2 linked regions of the Cohaesibacter sp. ES.047 genome follow. The protein of the gene in region 2 binds, or shares a complex with, the protein of the main gene of each other region. Links are inferred from orthologs where the notes say so. Each region holds a gene or a part of one and is shown on either strand. Other genes may lie near its edges. The genes, in order: ccmE and ccmB.

Evidence for each region.
Region 1: the proteins of ccmB (region 2) and ccmE are in contact, whole or in part, in a solved structure (PDB 8CE8), measured with the Escherichia coli proteins. The link is inferred for Cohaesibacter sp. ES.047 from one-to-one orthologs.

What each region holds. Positions count from the first base shown.
Region 1 is NZ_LT907844.1:3,362,145-3,369,409, forward strand. The notes cover bases 1,698-4,406. They hold ccmE (cytochrome c maturation protein CcmE), read left to right. Parts: upstream 1,698-2,678; coding sequence 2,679-3,134; downstream 3,135-4,406. Other genes in these bases: ccmI (c-type cytochrome biogenesis protein CcmI), read left to right, coding at 1,698-2,607; CPH65_RS15380 (heme lyase CcmF/NrfE family subunit), read left to right, coding at 3,197-4,406. In the rest of the region: CPH65_RS15365 (hypothetical protein), read left to right, coding at 1-1,180; more of ccmI, read left to right, coding at 1,387-1,697; more of CPH65_RS15380, read left to right, coding at 4,407-5,188; CPH65_RS15385 (cytochrome c-type biogenesis protein), read left to right, coding at 5,181-5,714; CPH65_RS15390 (alpha/beta fold hydrolase), read left to right, coding at 5,848-7,068; CPH65_RS15395 (Hsp70 family protein), read left to right, coding at 7,175-7,265. UniProt on the Escherichia coli protein: Heme chaperone required for the biogenesis of c-type cytochromes. Transiently binds heme delivered by CcmC and transfers the heme to apo-cytochromes in a process facilitated by CcmF and CcmH.
Region 2 is NZ_LT907844.1:863,502-870,930, forward strand. What follows is about bases 1,559-4,431. They hold ccmB (heme exporter protein CcmB), read right to left. Parts: upstream 3,389-4,431; coding sequence 2,729-3,388; downstream 1,559-2,728. Other genes in these bases: ccmD (heme exporter protein CcmD), read right to left, coding at 1,559-1,666; CPH65_RS03905 (heme ABC transporter permease), read right to left, coding at 1,687-2,502; ccmA (heme ABC exporter ATP-binding protein CcmA), read right to left, coding at 3,394-4,038; CPH65_RS03920 (bifunctional aconitate hydratase 2/2-methylisocitrate dehydratase), read left to right, coding at 4,384-4,431. In the rest of the region: CPH65_RS03885 (septation protein A), read left to right, coding at 1-407; CPH65_RS03890 (hypothetical protein), read right to left, coding at 419-676; CPH65_RS03895 (DsbE family thiol:disulfide interchange protein), read right to left, coding at 794-1,444; more of ccmD, read right to left, coding at 1,466-1,558; more of CPH65_RS03920, read left to right, coding at 4,432-7,170. UniProt on the Escherichia coli protein: Required for the export of heme to the periplasm for the biogenesis of c-type cytochromes.

The sequences.
Region 1 (7,265 bases), 2.5 Mb from region 2 along the record:
ATCATGTCAGCCTTTCATTACCGCCATCGACCTTGTTGAAAAAGAAAAGGCGAGAATAAGCCCTTCGTCCATCGACAAAATTTGGGCCTGGATTGAGCGAGACATCGCGACAGAAGCGCAGCAGGAGCGCCTCAACATGCCGTGTAATGGCATGGACCAAAAGGATATCGCCGGACGCTGTATCAAATTCAGAGAAGAGATGTTTGGTACAACCAACAGGTATGTCAAATCCAAGCTGCAGGATCTTGGGGGCGAACAGAAGCTGTGCAATCATCTTGGCGGTCAGACGGTGTATGAAGATCTTCTGGAAGTGCTGTCTTCATCCGATCAAGTGAAGCCTTTGGCGCCTTTCTTGTCCAAAGTACCAGCTGAGATACTCAGTTGGAGTTCTCCCGAAGGTGAAGAAGCCTACGCGACGATTTGCAAGTATGTTCAGCAATTTCCTATGAAAACAGCCTGGTTGTTCTCCGCAATCACCGAAAGGTTGGCATCACCCAGATTGCGTGTCCAATTGGCGTCCAAACTGGCTGGCTCGGACGATGCGGTTCAGATCTCGGCGACTGTGTATTCTCCTGCGATCCATCAGGTGTTTGCGGATATGGAAGCCTGCCTAGTGGCTTTCGAAACTTCATTCAATGATCATGACGATTTCGATACCCTCATCAAAAACCTGTCAACTTGGCGAGGGTTGGCAAAGGCCGTTGAAACTGAGATGGAAGTCCACCCTCAATGTCCTTGGGGTAAAGCTCTTGCGGATATGAAATTCAGACTTTCTGATATTTTGAAAGCGGAAATTGAAGCTGCACCAGGATTGATGCGAAAAGCCCTAAAGGCACCAAAGAGTGGTGCTGATGAGCATTTCGATCAAATTGCGGTCTCAGACGCAACCAGAGCGATTTTGCTTTTCCATCACACTGAGCGCATGAAAGAAACACTTGCCCTGAACGGTCCTGTCGTGCGCGCTCGAAAGGATCTGGATCAGTCCTTCGAAGTTCTCTCCACGTCAATCGTTGAACGGACCAGGCAGGCCTCTGGACCCAATGTCGACGTCTGCAAGGCCTTGGGTGATGCGGCAATTCTCTTTGCCAAGGAACTGTTCGACGAGCAATATGCCGCTGCCCTGCAGCGCCAGCTCAATGCCGCAGCTTCCACGCCTGAAAAGAAGGCTGTTGAAGCGTAACCCTCCTAAGATCTCCTTCTTGATTTGTTGATGCTCACGGTTTCCTCTCCAGCTTTGTGACTGGGGAGATGCGTGCACATTAAAACTTCGTAACAATGGAGCTTTTTTGATTCATTCCATACTAGGGCCTGATGAACATGAGTTAATTTGACTTCCATGGCAAAAGCGGATTGCTTTGGCCAAACCGAAGTGAGAGCAGGGCCTTTATGTTTTGGATTGTTGCGGGGGTTATTACCGCTATTACAGTTGCTGTTGTTGTCTATCCATTGACGCGCAAGGCGCGCAAAATGGCGAGCGCTGATTCGTATGATCTGACCGTATATGCCTCACAGCTCAAAGAGGTTGAAGGTGATGTCGAGCGTGGCCTCATTGAACAGAATGAGGCAGACGCTGCTAGGGCAGAAGTTGGGCGCCGTCTGCTCAGTGCTGAAGATGCTCTGGAAAAGCAGCGTCAAAACACGCACGGGGCATCGATCAATCCAGATGTTGCTCCGACGGCTGGTATGACAAACGGCCTGATTGCTGCGGTTGTTGCGTTGTTCGTTATACCGCTTTGTTCTCTTGGCCTTTACATAGCGCTTGGTTCGCCCGGATCCTCTGGGCAGCCTCTGGCAGAGCGCTTGAGCAAACCCCCTCAAGAGCAAAGCATGACGGAGCTTGTTGCCTCCGCAGAACGCAGACTGAAAGCCAATCCAGACGATCTGCAGGGGTGGCAGCGCTTGGCTCCGATCTATCTCTCCATGCGCCGGACGGAAGAAGCGACAAAAGCTTATCGCAATGTCCTGCGGTTGGAAGGAGAAAGCATGCTGGGCTTGGCCAACCTAGGTGAGGCCTTGGTTGTCAAAGATGCCGGGATTGTATCCAAGGAAGCGCTCGATTTGTTTCAGCGCGCAAACAAGCTTGATCCCGATCATCCCAAGCCTCGTTTCTTCCTCGCGATAGCACTTGGGCAGCAAGGCAAGGATCAAGAGGCCATAAATGCCTGGCAGGAAATGATCAATGGCTCGCCAGCTGACGCACCGTGGGTGTCTTTTGCGAAGAACCAGATATCCGCGATCCGCAATCGGATTGAGAATGCCAAAGCATTACCCCAAAACGATTCTACCACCTCCGATCAGAGTAACGAACTAGCCGCTCAAGCTCCCGGTCCGACGGAGGATGACGTGGAAGCTGCCGCAGAAATGGATGCCGGTGATCGTAAGGCAATGATCGAGGGCATGGTTTCCCGCTTGGCGGAACGTCTGGACGAGCAGGGTGGCACCGCGGAGGAATGGGTTCGACTGATCAGGGCAGAACTGGTTCTTAATCGTCCTGACATGGCTGCCAAGACTGTCAGCAAGGCCTTGGTTGCCTTGCAGTCGGATCTTGAGGGCCTTGAAAAAGTAAAAGCGGCAGCCCGTTCGTTGGGAATTTCGGTAACACAATAAAACATTGGCGAAGAACTGATGAACGACAATCGGTGTCGGTCAGTTGAAAGCAGTCAGCAAAGGGTCGAGATATGACGAGAAAACAACGTCGGATGACGATGATTGGTGGGGCGGGAGCTGTTCTCTTCGCCGCTGTCGGACTCATTCTTTTTGCGTTGCAGGATCAGATTGTCTTTTTCAATAGTCCCAGCGACGTTGTTGAAAAAGGGGTTCAGCCCGGTCAACGAATTCGCCTCGGCGGTCTGGTTAAACAAGACACTGTAATGCGAGGGCAAGGCACCGAAATTTCATTCGTCGTGACAGATGGTGGATCCGATGTAAAAGTCGCCTACAACGGCATCTTGCCGGACTTGTTTCGTGAAGGGCAGGGCGTCGTGACCGAGGGAAGTCTCACGCCAGAAGGTGTCTTCGCCGCGGATACTGTGCTCGCCAAGCACGACGAAACCTATATGCCAAAAGAGGTTGCTGCGGCCCTTAAAGAACAGGGGCACTGGCAAGGTGAAGAGCAAGAAATCCAATCCAATTGAACCAACTCGGGACGGCAAGACAGCATGCGGAATGACACAATTGACAGAACCGGAGAGACCTCATGATTGTTGAGCTTGGCCACTTCATGCTCATTCTTGCCTTTGTTTTGGCTCTCATTCAGTCTGTTGTGCCGATCTGGGGCGCACAAATTGAGGACAGTCGATTGATGGCTGTAGCGACACCGATCGCAGTTACTCAGTTTCTTTTTGTCGGCTTGTCTTTCGCCGCGCTTACACATGCCTATGTAACGTCAGATTTTTCGGTTCAGAATGTCTGGGAAAACAGCCATTCGGATATGCCTCTTCTGTTCAAATTCACCTCGGTTTGGGGCAATCACGAAGGCTCGATGCTGCTCTGGGTCTTCATCCTGGTGATTTTCGGCGCTTTGGTTGGCGTGTTTGGTCGCAACCTGCCACCCAAGCTCAAGGCGAATACCCTTGCTGTCCAAGGCTGGATCACTGCAGCGTTCCTGTCGTTCGTGCTGTTGACCTCTAACCCGTTTCGTCGGATTTCGACGGCCAACCTGCCGATTGAGGGACGCGACCTCAATCCGATTCTGCAGGACATCGGTCTCGCTATTCACCCGCCACTTCTCTATCTCGGCTATGTAGGGTTCTCAATCGCGTTTGCTTTCTCTATCGCTGCTTTGCTTGAGGGGCGGATCGATGCGGCATGGGCACGCTTTGTCCGGCCATGGGTTCTGGTCGCGTGGGCGCTTTTGACCTTGGGCATTTCGATGGGCTCGTACTGGGCTTATTACGAGCTTGGTTGGGGCGGCTATTGGTTCTGGGATCCGGTTGAAAACGCATCCTTTATGCCTTGGCTCTGCGGCACTGCTCTGTTGCATTCCGCCGTTGTGATGGAAAAGCGGGGCGCATTGAAAGTCTGGACCATTCTGCTTTCCATTCTCACGTTCTCTCTTTCACTGCTTGGAACGTTCCTTGTGCGCTCCGGAGTGCTGACGTCGGTGCACGCCTTTGCAACAGACCCCTCGCGCGGCGTGTTCATTCTGGCGCTTCTGGTTGGCTTTATTGGGGGGGGGCTTGCATTGTTTGCCTGGAGAGCTCCCTTGCTTAAACAAGGTGGTATCTTCGCTCCCATCTCTCGCGAAGGGTCGCTGGTATTCAACAATCTATTCCTATCGGCCGCGACAGCTGCCGTGCTGGTTGGGACCTTGTATCCTCTCGCTTTGGAGGCAACAACAGGGGCCAAAATCTCGGTTGGGGCTCCCTTCTTTAACGCCACTTTTGGTCCCATGATGATCCCGCTTCTCATCGCCGTGCCGTTTGGCCCCTTGCTGGCATGGAAACGCGGCGATCTTTATGGCGCAGTCCAGCGCCTTTACGCCGCTTTTGGCCTCAGTCTTTTGACCATTTTGATGTGCTATGCCCTGCTGTATGGCGGGTCGGCTCTAGCACCTCTCGGGATCGGTCTGGCGGTCTGGGTGATGATCGGTTCTCTTGCTGAGATACATTTGCGGATCGGCTTGTTCAAGCAACCTTTCGCGATCTCTCTATCGCGACTGAAAGGGTTGCCGCGCACAGTGTGGGGAACTGCGTTTGGTCATTTCGGTTTGGGAATGACAGTTCTTGGTCTCGTAGTTGCCAGCACGTATCAGACCGAAAACATCCTCATAATGAAACCGGGCGACAAGACCAACTTGGCTGGCTATGAGTTCGAGTTCACTGGCTTCAAGCAAAACGAAGCCTACAACTTTGCCGATCTGTCAGGAACCTTTGTGGTTACAACCGGCGATCGCCAAATTGCTGAACTGCATCCGGCCAAAAGGATCTATACGTCGCGCAACATGCCCACCACCGAAACGGCTATTCACACGGTCTGGGGTGTGACACAGCTTTATATGTCACTCGGTGATCAGCAGACGGATGGCGGCATCGCTGTGCGCATCTACTACAAGCCTTGGGTAACCTTCATCTGGCTGGGAACGATCGTCATGTTCATTGGCGGTGGGATATCGCTTTCAGACAGACGTCTGAGGATCGGCGCTCCGGCCCGAAAAGGGCGGGCGAAAGAGGCTGCCGGCAATGCTTGAACAGACCGCGAAGAGGGATAGATCTGATATGAAGCCCTTCAATATTCACCGGTTTCTGGCTGTACTTTTGCTGGCGATTTTGGCGATCGCTCCGACAGCATCAAGCTATGCAGTGACGCCCGAGGAAATGCTTGATGATCCGGTGCTTGAAAGCCGGGCGCGCGATATTTCGGCGGGGTTGCGGTGTCTTGTTTGTCAGAACCAGTCAATTGACGATTCCAATGCACCGCTTGCCCATGACTTGCGGGTTCTGGTCAGAGAGCGACTGGAGGCGGGGGATAGCGATGCGGAGGTCAGGAATTTTCTCGTTAGTCGCTACGGAGAATTCGTGCTCCTCAAACCAACATTCTCTGCAAAGAACCTGATTTTATGGGGATTCGGCCCGTTGGTGCTTTTGTTGGGTCTGTTTGCTGTCCTGCAGCTCTACCGCAAAAACAAACGCGCAGCCGCCCGCGCGGAGACGTCTGGGAACGCCACACTCAGCGATGAGGAACAAGCTCGGCTCAAGAAAATATTATCGGACTAGAACTCGGTCTGATTGGCAATTCATTCTCCCTGAACCTACATTGAGGTGGAAGGGCGAAACATGAGTATCGCCCCATCTCGCAGAAACATCGGGGCGGTACAGAATGGCCAGAAAAGAGCACTCCACACAACGAATGAGTTTTGAAGGAGCCTTGGGCGACGAGCTTCAGGCACGTTTGGAGCTGCCTGCCGGTCCTATTCGTGCGACTGCGATCTTCGCGCACTGCTTCACTTGTTCGAAAGATATCTTTGCGGCTCGCCAGATTTCGACTGGGCTTGCTGCTCGGGGCTTTGCTGTTCTGCGCTTCGATTTTACCGGGTTGGGTACATCCGACGGCGATTTTATCGATACTAATTTTACATCAAATATTGCAGATCTTGTTCGGGCCGCGGAGATGTTGCGCGAGGCGATTGCAGGCCCAAGTCTTCTCGTCGGGCATTCACTTGGCGGAGCTGCGGTGTTGGCGGCTGCGTCGGAAATTCCCGAGGTGGAAGCGGTCGCGACCATCGGCGCACCATCTGATATCAATCACATTGAGCATTCTTTCTCTCCTCATCTTGATGACATTCGAGAGCAGGGCAAGGCCGAGGTCAGCCTTGCCGGTCGTCCCTTCACGATCAAGAAACAGTTTCTAGAGGATCTCGACAATCACAGCCTGACAGACCGTATTGGCAAGATGAAAAAGGCGCTGATGGTGCTGCATTCTCCCATTGATGAAACGGTCGGAATTGACAACGCATCCGAGATCTTCCTAGCTGCGAAACACCCCAAAAGCTTTGTGTCGCTCGACACGGCTGACCATCTTCTGAGCCGGGCTGAGGATGCTGTCTACGTGGCGGAAGTGATCGCTGCTTGGGCAGGGCGGTTTGTTAAGGCGGCCGGTGAACCGGAAAAGGATGTTCCCGAAGGGGCATATGTTGCGGAAACGGGGCTTGGTAAGTTCCAGAACCATGTCCGAGTTGGTCATCATCGCCTGATCGCAGACGAACCGACATCCGTTGGGGGGCTCGATAGCGGCCCTTCACCCTATGACTATCTGGCAACTGCTCTGGGTGCCTGCACCACGATGACGCTGCGGATGTATGCCGAGATGAAAAAGCTCCCTGTCGATCACATTGCAACTGAAGTCCGCCATAATAAGGTTCATGCAGATGATTGCGACACCTGCACCAAGGTAGAAATCGAAAACATGGCCAACAGCAAAGGCAAGGTTGATCGATTTGAACGCATGATTACCCTCGAAGGCAATCTGACAGATGACGATCGGGATTCATTGCTGCGCATCGCTGACAGGTGCCCGGTCCACCAGACCATGGAGAAGGGCGCCAAGGTCAAAACCAAACTCGTGGAATAGAAGGCTCTGACCTTTTCAAAAACCTCATCCCATGCTAGGACGCCATTCCCGCACCCGACCGGCCCTCCGGACGGGTGCTTTTCTGTTTGCAGGAGAGGACGAAACTATGAGCACGAAACCATTTTGTGGCCTTGACTTCGGAACCTCCAACTCAACCCTCGGACTGATCGATAACGGAAAGGCGCGGCTGGTTGAAC
Region 2 (7,429 bases):
TCAAGTTCGGCAAGCTGCCGGTGATGCCCATGGTCTCGGGGGGTGTGGTCTGCATCTTTGGTGGTCTTACCCTCTATCTGCAGGATGACACCTTCATCAAGATGAAGCCAACGATCGTCAATCTGCTGTTTGGTTCAATCCTTCTGGGCGGGTTGTTTTTCGGCAAGAGCCTCTTGGGCTATGTGTTCGATTCGGTCTTTCAGCTCAATGCGGAAGGCTGGCGGATTCTCAGCATGCGCTGGGGGGTATTCTTCTTTGTGCTGGCGCTCATCAACGAGGTGATCTGGCGGAATTTCTCGACCGACATCTGGGTGAATTTCAAGGTCTTCGGCGTGATGCCCCTGACCATGGTGTTCGGGGCGTTCCAGATGCCGCTGCTCACCCGCTATGCACCGGATGACGAGTAGGCGGTTCGCCATCACTTGATCTTGATGCGTTTTCGCGTGCGGCCATCCCTGTTGCCTTTTGGCAGTCCCAATTCATAGATCTGGCCCAATTCATAGAGCTGGCCACGGGATTTTCGTTGACCGGCCCTTTGGGTGCAGCTTTGCTTGTCGGCCTTGATGCAGCGCTTGATCGTGGTTTTCGGCTGCTTCCCCTTGTCCATGGCAAAGGCGGGGTAGGTGATGGCAAGGAGACATCCCAGACAGATGACGATGGGCAGAATCGATCGCATGCGAAGCTCCAGTGCGCGTTTGGTGTCTTGTCATTGGACGCGGTTGGAGCGCGGTCGGTTCAAAGAAAAAGGGCCCTCTGTGGGCCCTTCTGATTTAAATCGGTGTGGGTATCGCATTCATTTCTCGGCGAGAATTTCCTCAAGCTTGGGCAAAAAGGATGCTTGCAGAGACTGAGGCGTCAGGGCACCGATGTGCTTGTAGCGAATGATGCCGTTCCGGTCGACGATGAAGGTTTCTGGTGCGCCATAAACACCCCAGTCGATGCCAACACGGCCCGAGATGTCCATCCCCACCTTGTCAAACGGATTGCCGTGGTTCTCAAGGAAACGAGCCGAGTTGGCCTGTTCGTCCTTGTAGGCAAGCCCGATCAGATCGAAGCGGTTGTCCTCGGTCATCTTGAGCAGCAGCGGATGCTCGTCTCGGCAGGTCGGACACCAGGAGGCCCAGACATTGACCACGGAAACGTTGCCCTTGAAGCTTTCGGTGTCGAAGCCGGATATGGGGCCGCCATCGGGCGTGCGGATGCCGAAGCTGGCATCCAGCGGCTCAAGGTCGAACTGCGGAGCGGGCTTGTTGATGAGAACGGACGGGACGAGGTTCGGGTTCGTGCCGCTCGCCATCTGCCACATGAACAGACCGGCCAGTGCGAGAAAAACGACCAGCGGAAGCAGAATCAGAACGTTGAAGCGGCTCTTCGTTTCCGTCTCTTCATCCCCGGCATCCTGCGAGTCGTTGGATGTGGAAGAGGGATTGGGTGTGTCACTCATGATGGATGTATCGTCCTGATATCAGTTGGCAGAGGGGTCGGTTGCGCCCTTGTCTGATGGTGTTGCCGGTTTCTCGGAGCGGCGGCGAATACCGCGCGCTTCCAGTTCGGCCAGCGCCCGGGCCTGAAGCTTGCCGTCCCAGATCACCCAGATGATGAGGATTGCGACGACGGCAGCGGTCATGCCGTAGGAAGAGAGGATGAAGCCTGTGTAGTGTTCCATGATCTTTTCCCTTCTGGTGCCTACTGGCTTCCCACAGGGCTTTGCCCTGCAGAGATCTTGCTGCCTGATGCGGATTTGCTGCCAGCACCCTTGCGGGCGGCCTGCATCTGCATGGAACGAATGCGGCGGCGCAGGATCTCGTTTTTCATCGCCTTGAGATGCAGCGTGGTGAACAGTGCGGTGAAGGCGACCGCCATGACCAGAAGCGGTATCAGGATCGAGATGTGGACCTTGGGGCCTTCCATCGTGATGATGCTGGCCGGTTGATGCAGCGTGCTCCACCAGTCCACCGAGAATTTGATGATCGGAATGATGATGGTGCCTACCAGCGTCAGGATTGCAGCGGCCTTGCCTGCGCGGATCGGATCCTCGATGGCGCGCCACAGGGCCATCAGTCCCAGATAGATGATGAGAAGAATCAGCATCGACGTCAGGCGCGCGTCCCAGACCCAATAGGTGCCCCACATCGGTTTGCCCCAGAGGCTACCGGTCACCAGCGAGATGAAGGTGAAGGCAGCGCCCAAGGGACCAGCCGATTTGGCCGAAACGTCGGCGAGAGGATGCTTCCAGACGAGGGTTCCGAGCGAGGAAATGGCCATCATCATATAAGCAAACATGGCCAGCCAGGCGGCGGGGACATGGATGAACATGATCTTGACGGTCGCGCCCTGCTGGTAGTCGTCCGGCGCTTTGAACCAGACCAGATAAAGCCCAATGGCAAAGAGCAGAACCGTCAGGCCGATCAACCAGGGCATCACCCTGTCGAGAATCGCCAGAAAGCGGGTTGGGTTTGCCAGATCCCAAAGACTGAAGGATTTTTTCTCTGTGGCACTCATGCCCTGTCCTCGACATTCAGTTGGTCAGTTGCACCCAGCGGCGCAACGCATGCTTTGTGTTTCGCCTTTTGTGACACGGTCCGGCGGTCTGGTCAGCGACAGGCTGGCTAAGTGACACATGATTATGGCGTAAGCATGCAGGTTGCCTTGACCAATATCACGAGTTTTCAGTTTGGGAGATTACGATTTCGTAAGCAACGGCTCCCGAAGTCTCGGTCTTTCCGGGCTATTCCTGTGCGCTGCGAAGGGCGGCTGCTGCGGCAACCGGTCCCAGAATGAGCGACAACAGGGAGATGGCGCAAAGAAAGTAGAACGGTGTGTCAAAGGGAGCCGGGTCCGTGATCGCGCCAACCGACGCGCTGACGCCGAAAATCAGGATCGGGATGGTCAGCGGCAGAATGAGGATGGACAGAAGCAGTCCGCCGCGACGCAGAATGACAGTAAGCGCGGCACCGATGGCACCGATCAGGGTGAGCGCCGGAGTTCCCACCAGCAAGGTGGCGGTCACGGCTGCTACGCCAATCGGCTCCAGATTGAGGAACAGCGAGAGAACCGGGGTGGCAATGACGAGCGGCAGTCCGGTGGAGACCCATTGCGCGGCACATTTGACCAGTACCATCAACTCGACGGGATGATCCCCAAGCAACAGAAGGTCGAGGGTTCCATCTTCCTGATCGGCCTGAAAAAGACGGTCGAGGCTCAGAAGCGTTGCCAACAGGGCGCCGATCCAGAGAATGGCCGGGCCAAGGCGGGCGAGCAGATTGAGGTCTGGGCCAACGGCAAAGGGGAAGACGGTGACCACGATGAGGAAGAAGAGCACGCCCATCAATGCGCCGCCACCAACGCGGACAGACAGCTTCATGTCACGAATGAACAGTGCACCCATTGCGCTCATTGGATCGTCTCCTCGTGATCTTCGCCCGTGTCTTCAGAGGCGTGGTGACCAAGATGGAGCTTGTCGGGGTTGATGAGGCCAAGCGGGGCATGGGTTGCGGCAATGATCATGCCGCCTTCCTGCAAATGCTCGGCCATCAGAATCTCGAGCCTCTTTTCAGAGGCAGTGTCGAGCGCTGAAGTGGGCTCATCGAGCAGCCAGAGGGGACGGTGGCAGACCAAAAGTCTGGCCAGCGACAGGCGACGGCGCTGACCTGCCGACAGATAGGCCGCAGGCATGTCGATGAGATCCTCCAGGTGCACTTCCTTGAGGGCCTGAAAGGGAGATCTTGCGGGATTGCCGTACCATGCGCGCCAGAAATGGAGATTTTCCTTGAGACTGAGGGCGGGTTTGATGGCGTCGGCATGGCCGAAATAATGGGCTTGCTGGCCGACGCTGAGTTCTCCGTCTCCGCCTTCAAGATGCATGCCGCCAGAATGGGCGCGGACCAGCCCGGCCAGGGTTCGCAGCAGGGATGACTTGCCGATACCGTTGGGGCCGGTGACGACGAGTGCCTTGCCCGCATCAAGCGTAAAGCTGATGTGGTCGAGCACGGGCCTGCCGCTCCTTGTGCATCCCAATCCCTCAACGATCAACTGCATGGCGATTTGCCCTTGGCTGGTTTTGGCAGCATTCGACGGCCCTGTTCCGAGATGGTTTTATCTCTATCGTCGATGGGGCGCAAAGGCAAAAGAAGTTTGCAGACTATCCTCGTTGGCGTGCTAAGCTTATCGCGATGCCTTCTCAGGCCCACGCCAGATGGACGTGGCAGATTTGCTGCACTTTCGGCCGGGCGCCGGGCTGGTCCAACCAGCCTGCTACTGTAGAATATATTGCAAGTCGTCATGATTTAATTTACGACGACAGCCAAATGGCCTGTTTCTGCTCGCAAAAAACCGGCGTGCTCGGATGTCAGGCTGAATGGATAACCAATGGTCGGGACCAACATGAGCTTATATACAGACTATCTAGACGAGATCGAAACTCGGCAAATTCAGGGGTTGCACCCCAAGCCCATTGATGATGCAGCGCTGTTGAACGAGATCATTGCTCAAATCAGGGATCAGGACAACGAGCATCGGGCCGAGTCCCTCAACTTCTTCATCTACAATACCCTGCCGGGCACGACCAGTGCGGCGGGTGCGAAGGCCGAGTTCCTCAAAGAGATCATTCTTGGCAAGGCCGATGTCAAGGAAATCACGCCAAGCTTTGCTTTTGAGCTGCTGGCTCACATGCGGGGCGGTCCTTCGATCAAGGTGTTGATCGATCTTGCCTTTGGCGATGATGCCTCGATTGCGACTGAGGCTGCCGAAGTCTTGAAAACGCAGGTCTATCTGTATGAAGCCGACATGGACCGCATCAAGGTGGCCTTTGAGGGCGGCAATCCGATTGCCAAAGATATTCTGGAAAGCTATGCCAAGGCTGAATTCTTCACCAAGCTGCCAGAGCTTGATGAGGAGATCAAAGTCGTCACCTATATCGCTGCTGAAGGGGACATCTCGACCGACCTTCTGTCGCCGGGCAATCAGGCGCATTCCCGCTCTGACCGCGAATTGCACGGCAAGTGCATGATTACGCCTGAAGCGCAGGCCGAGATTCAGGCCTTGCAGAAAAAGCATCCCGAAGCGCGTGTGATGCTGATCGCCGAGAAAGGCACCATGGGTGTCGGGTCTTCGCGCATGTCTGGTGTCAACAACGTGGCGCTCTGGACAGGCAAACAAGCTAGCCCCTACATTCCTTTCGTCAACATCGCGCCGGTCGTTGCCGGCACCAACGGCATTTCGCCCATCTTCCTGACCACGGTCGATGTGACGGGCGGTATCGGGCTTGATCTGAAGAACTGGGTCAAGAAAACTGATTCCGACGGCAAGGTCGTGCTCAATGAGAGCGGCGATCCGGTTCTGGAGCAGGTCTATTCCGTCGAAACCGGCAAGGTTCTGACCATCAACACCAAGACCAAGACGCTGTATGAAGGCGACAATGAGCTGGCTGACATTTCTGCGTCCTTCACGCCGCAGAAGGTCGAGTTCATGAAGGCTGGTGGTTCCTACCCGGTGGTCTTTGGCAAGAAACTGCAGACGTTTGCCGCTGAAACCCTTGGCGTTGAGGCAGCGCCTGTGTTCGCTCCGTCCAAAGAGGTGTCCATCGAAGGGCAGGGCCTGACGGCGGTCGAGAAGATCTTTAACAGCAATGCCGTTGGCGTGGACAAGGACACTGTGCTGCATGCCGGGTCCGATGCGCGCGTGAAGGTCAATATTGTCGGCTCTCAGGATACAACCGGTCTGATGACCGCGCAGGAACTGGAATCGATGGCCGCAACGGTGATTTCACCAACGGTTGATGGTGCCTATCAGTCCGGCTGTCACACGGCATCGGTCTGGGACTTGAAGGCGCAGGCGAACATTCCGAAGCTGATGAAATTCATGAACAGCTTTGGTCTGATCACCGCGCGTGACCCGAAGGGCTCCTATCACTCCATGACGGACGTGATCCACAAGGTGCTCAACGACATAACCGTGGATGACTGGGCGATCATCATCGGCGGCGATTCGCACACCCGCATGTCCAAGGGCGTTGCCTTTGGGGCCGATTCCGGAACCGTGGCGCTTGCGCTGGCGACCGGTGAAGCGACCATGCCGATCCCTCAGTCAGTCAAGGTGACCTTCAAGGGCTCCATGGCCGATTACATGGATTTCCGCGATGTTGTGCATGCGACGCAGGCCCAGATGCTCAAGCAGTTTGGCGAGAACGTCTTCCAGGGCCGGGTGATCGAAGTGCATATCGGCACCTTGCTTGCCGATCAGGCCTTCACCTTCACCGACTGGACCGCGGAGATGAAGGCCAAGGCCTCGATCTGCATCTCGCAGGACGAAACGCTGATCGGGTCTTTGGAGCTCGCCAAGAGCCGCATCCAGACCATGATCGACAAGGGCATGGAAAATGACGCAGGCACGCTTCAGGGTCTGATCGACAAGGCTGATGCACGGATCACCGAGATCCGGTCTGGCGAAAAGCCTGCACTGGCCCCTGATGACAATGCGAAATATTACGCCGAAGTTGTTGTTGATCTGGACCAGATCGTCGAGCCGATGATTGCCGACCCGGATGTGAACAACGCCGATGTATCCAAGCGCTATACCCACGATACCATCCGTCCTGTTTCCTTCTATGGTGGCGACAAGAAGGTGGATCTTGGCTTTGTTGGTTCCTGCATGGTGCATAAGGGTGACATGAAGATCGTCGCCCAGATGCTCAAGAATCTCGAAAAGGAAAGCGGCAAGGTTGAATTCAAGGCGCCTCTGGTGGTCGCAGCGCCGACCTACAACATCATTGATGAGTTGAAGGCAGAGGGTGATTGGGAAATCCTGCAGCACTATTCGGGCTTCGAGTTCGATGACATGATGCCAAAGAGCACCGCGCGGACGGAATATGAGAATATTCTCTATCTGGAGCGTCCGGGCTGTAACCTCTGCATGGGCAACCAGGAAAAGGCAGCAAAGGGCGACACCGTACTGGCGACGTCTACGCGCCTGTTCCAGGGCCGTGTCGTGGAGGATTCCTCGGAGAAGAAAGGTGAGTCCCTGCTCGCGTCGACCCCGGTTGTGGTTCTGTCTGCAATCCTTGGGCGGACACCGAACATGACCGAGTATAAGGCCGCCGTTGAGGGGATTAATCTGACGAAATTCTCGCCACCGCTGGAAAAACCTGCGGCTGCCAGATCGGTTCACTTCTAGGGATCTGCTCCCAAAGTCTATATCGAAAATGAGAGGCGCTGTGTCCCTATTATGTAGGGCCAGCGCCTCTTTCATTTTTGGGGTGCGGCCTTGCATTATTAGGCGTTTTTGCTTCAAGGGCGCCCGCCGATAGCCCTATCGATCAAGGGCACGTCTGATCGGGATTCTCTTGTCGCCACTTTATAATTCGCGCACAATCCTTATATGAAGTTCAGAAATATGACCGTCTGCGAGGCTCTTGCGGCCTGAGCACAGCCTT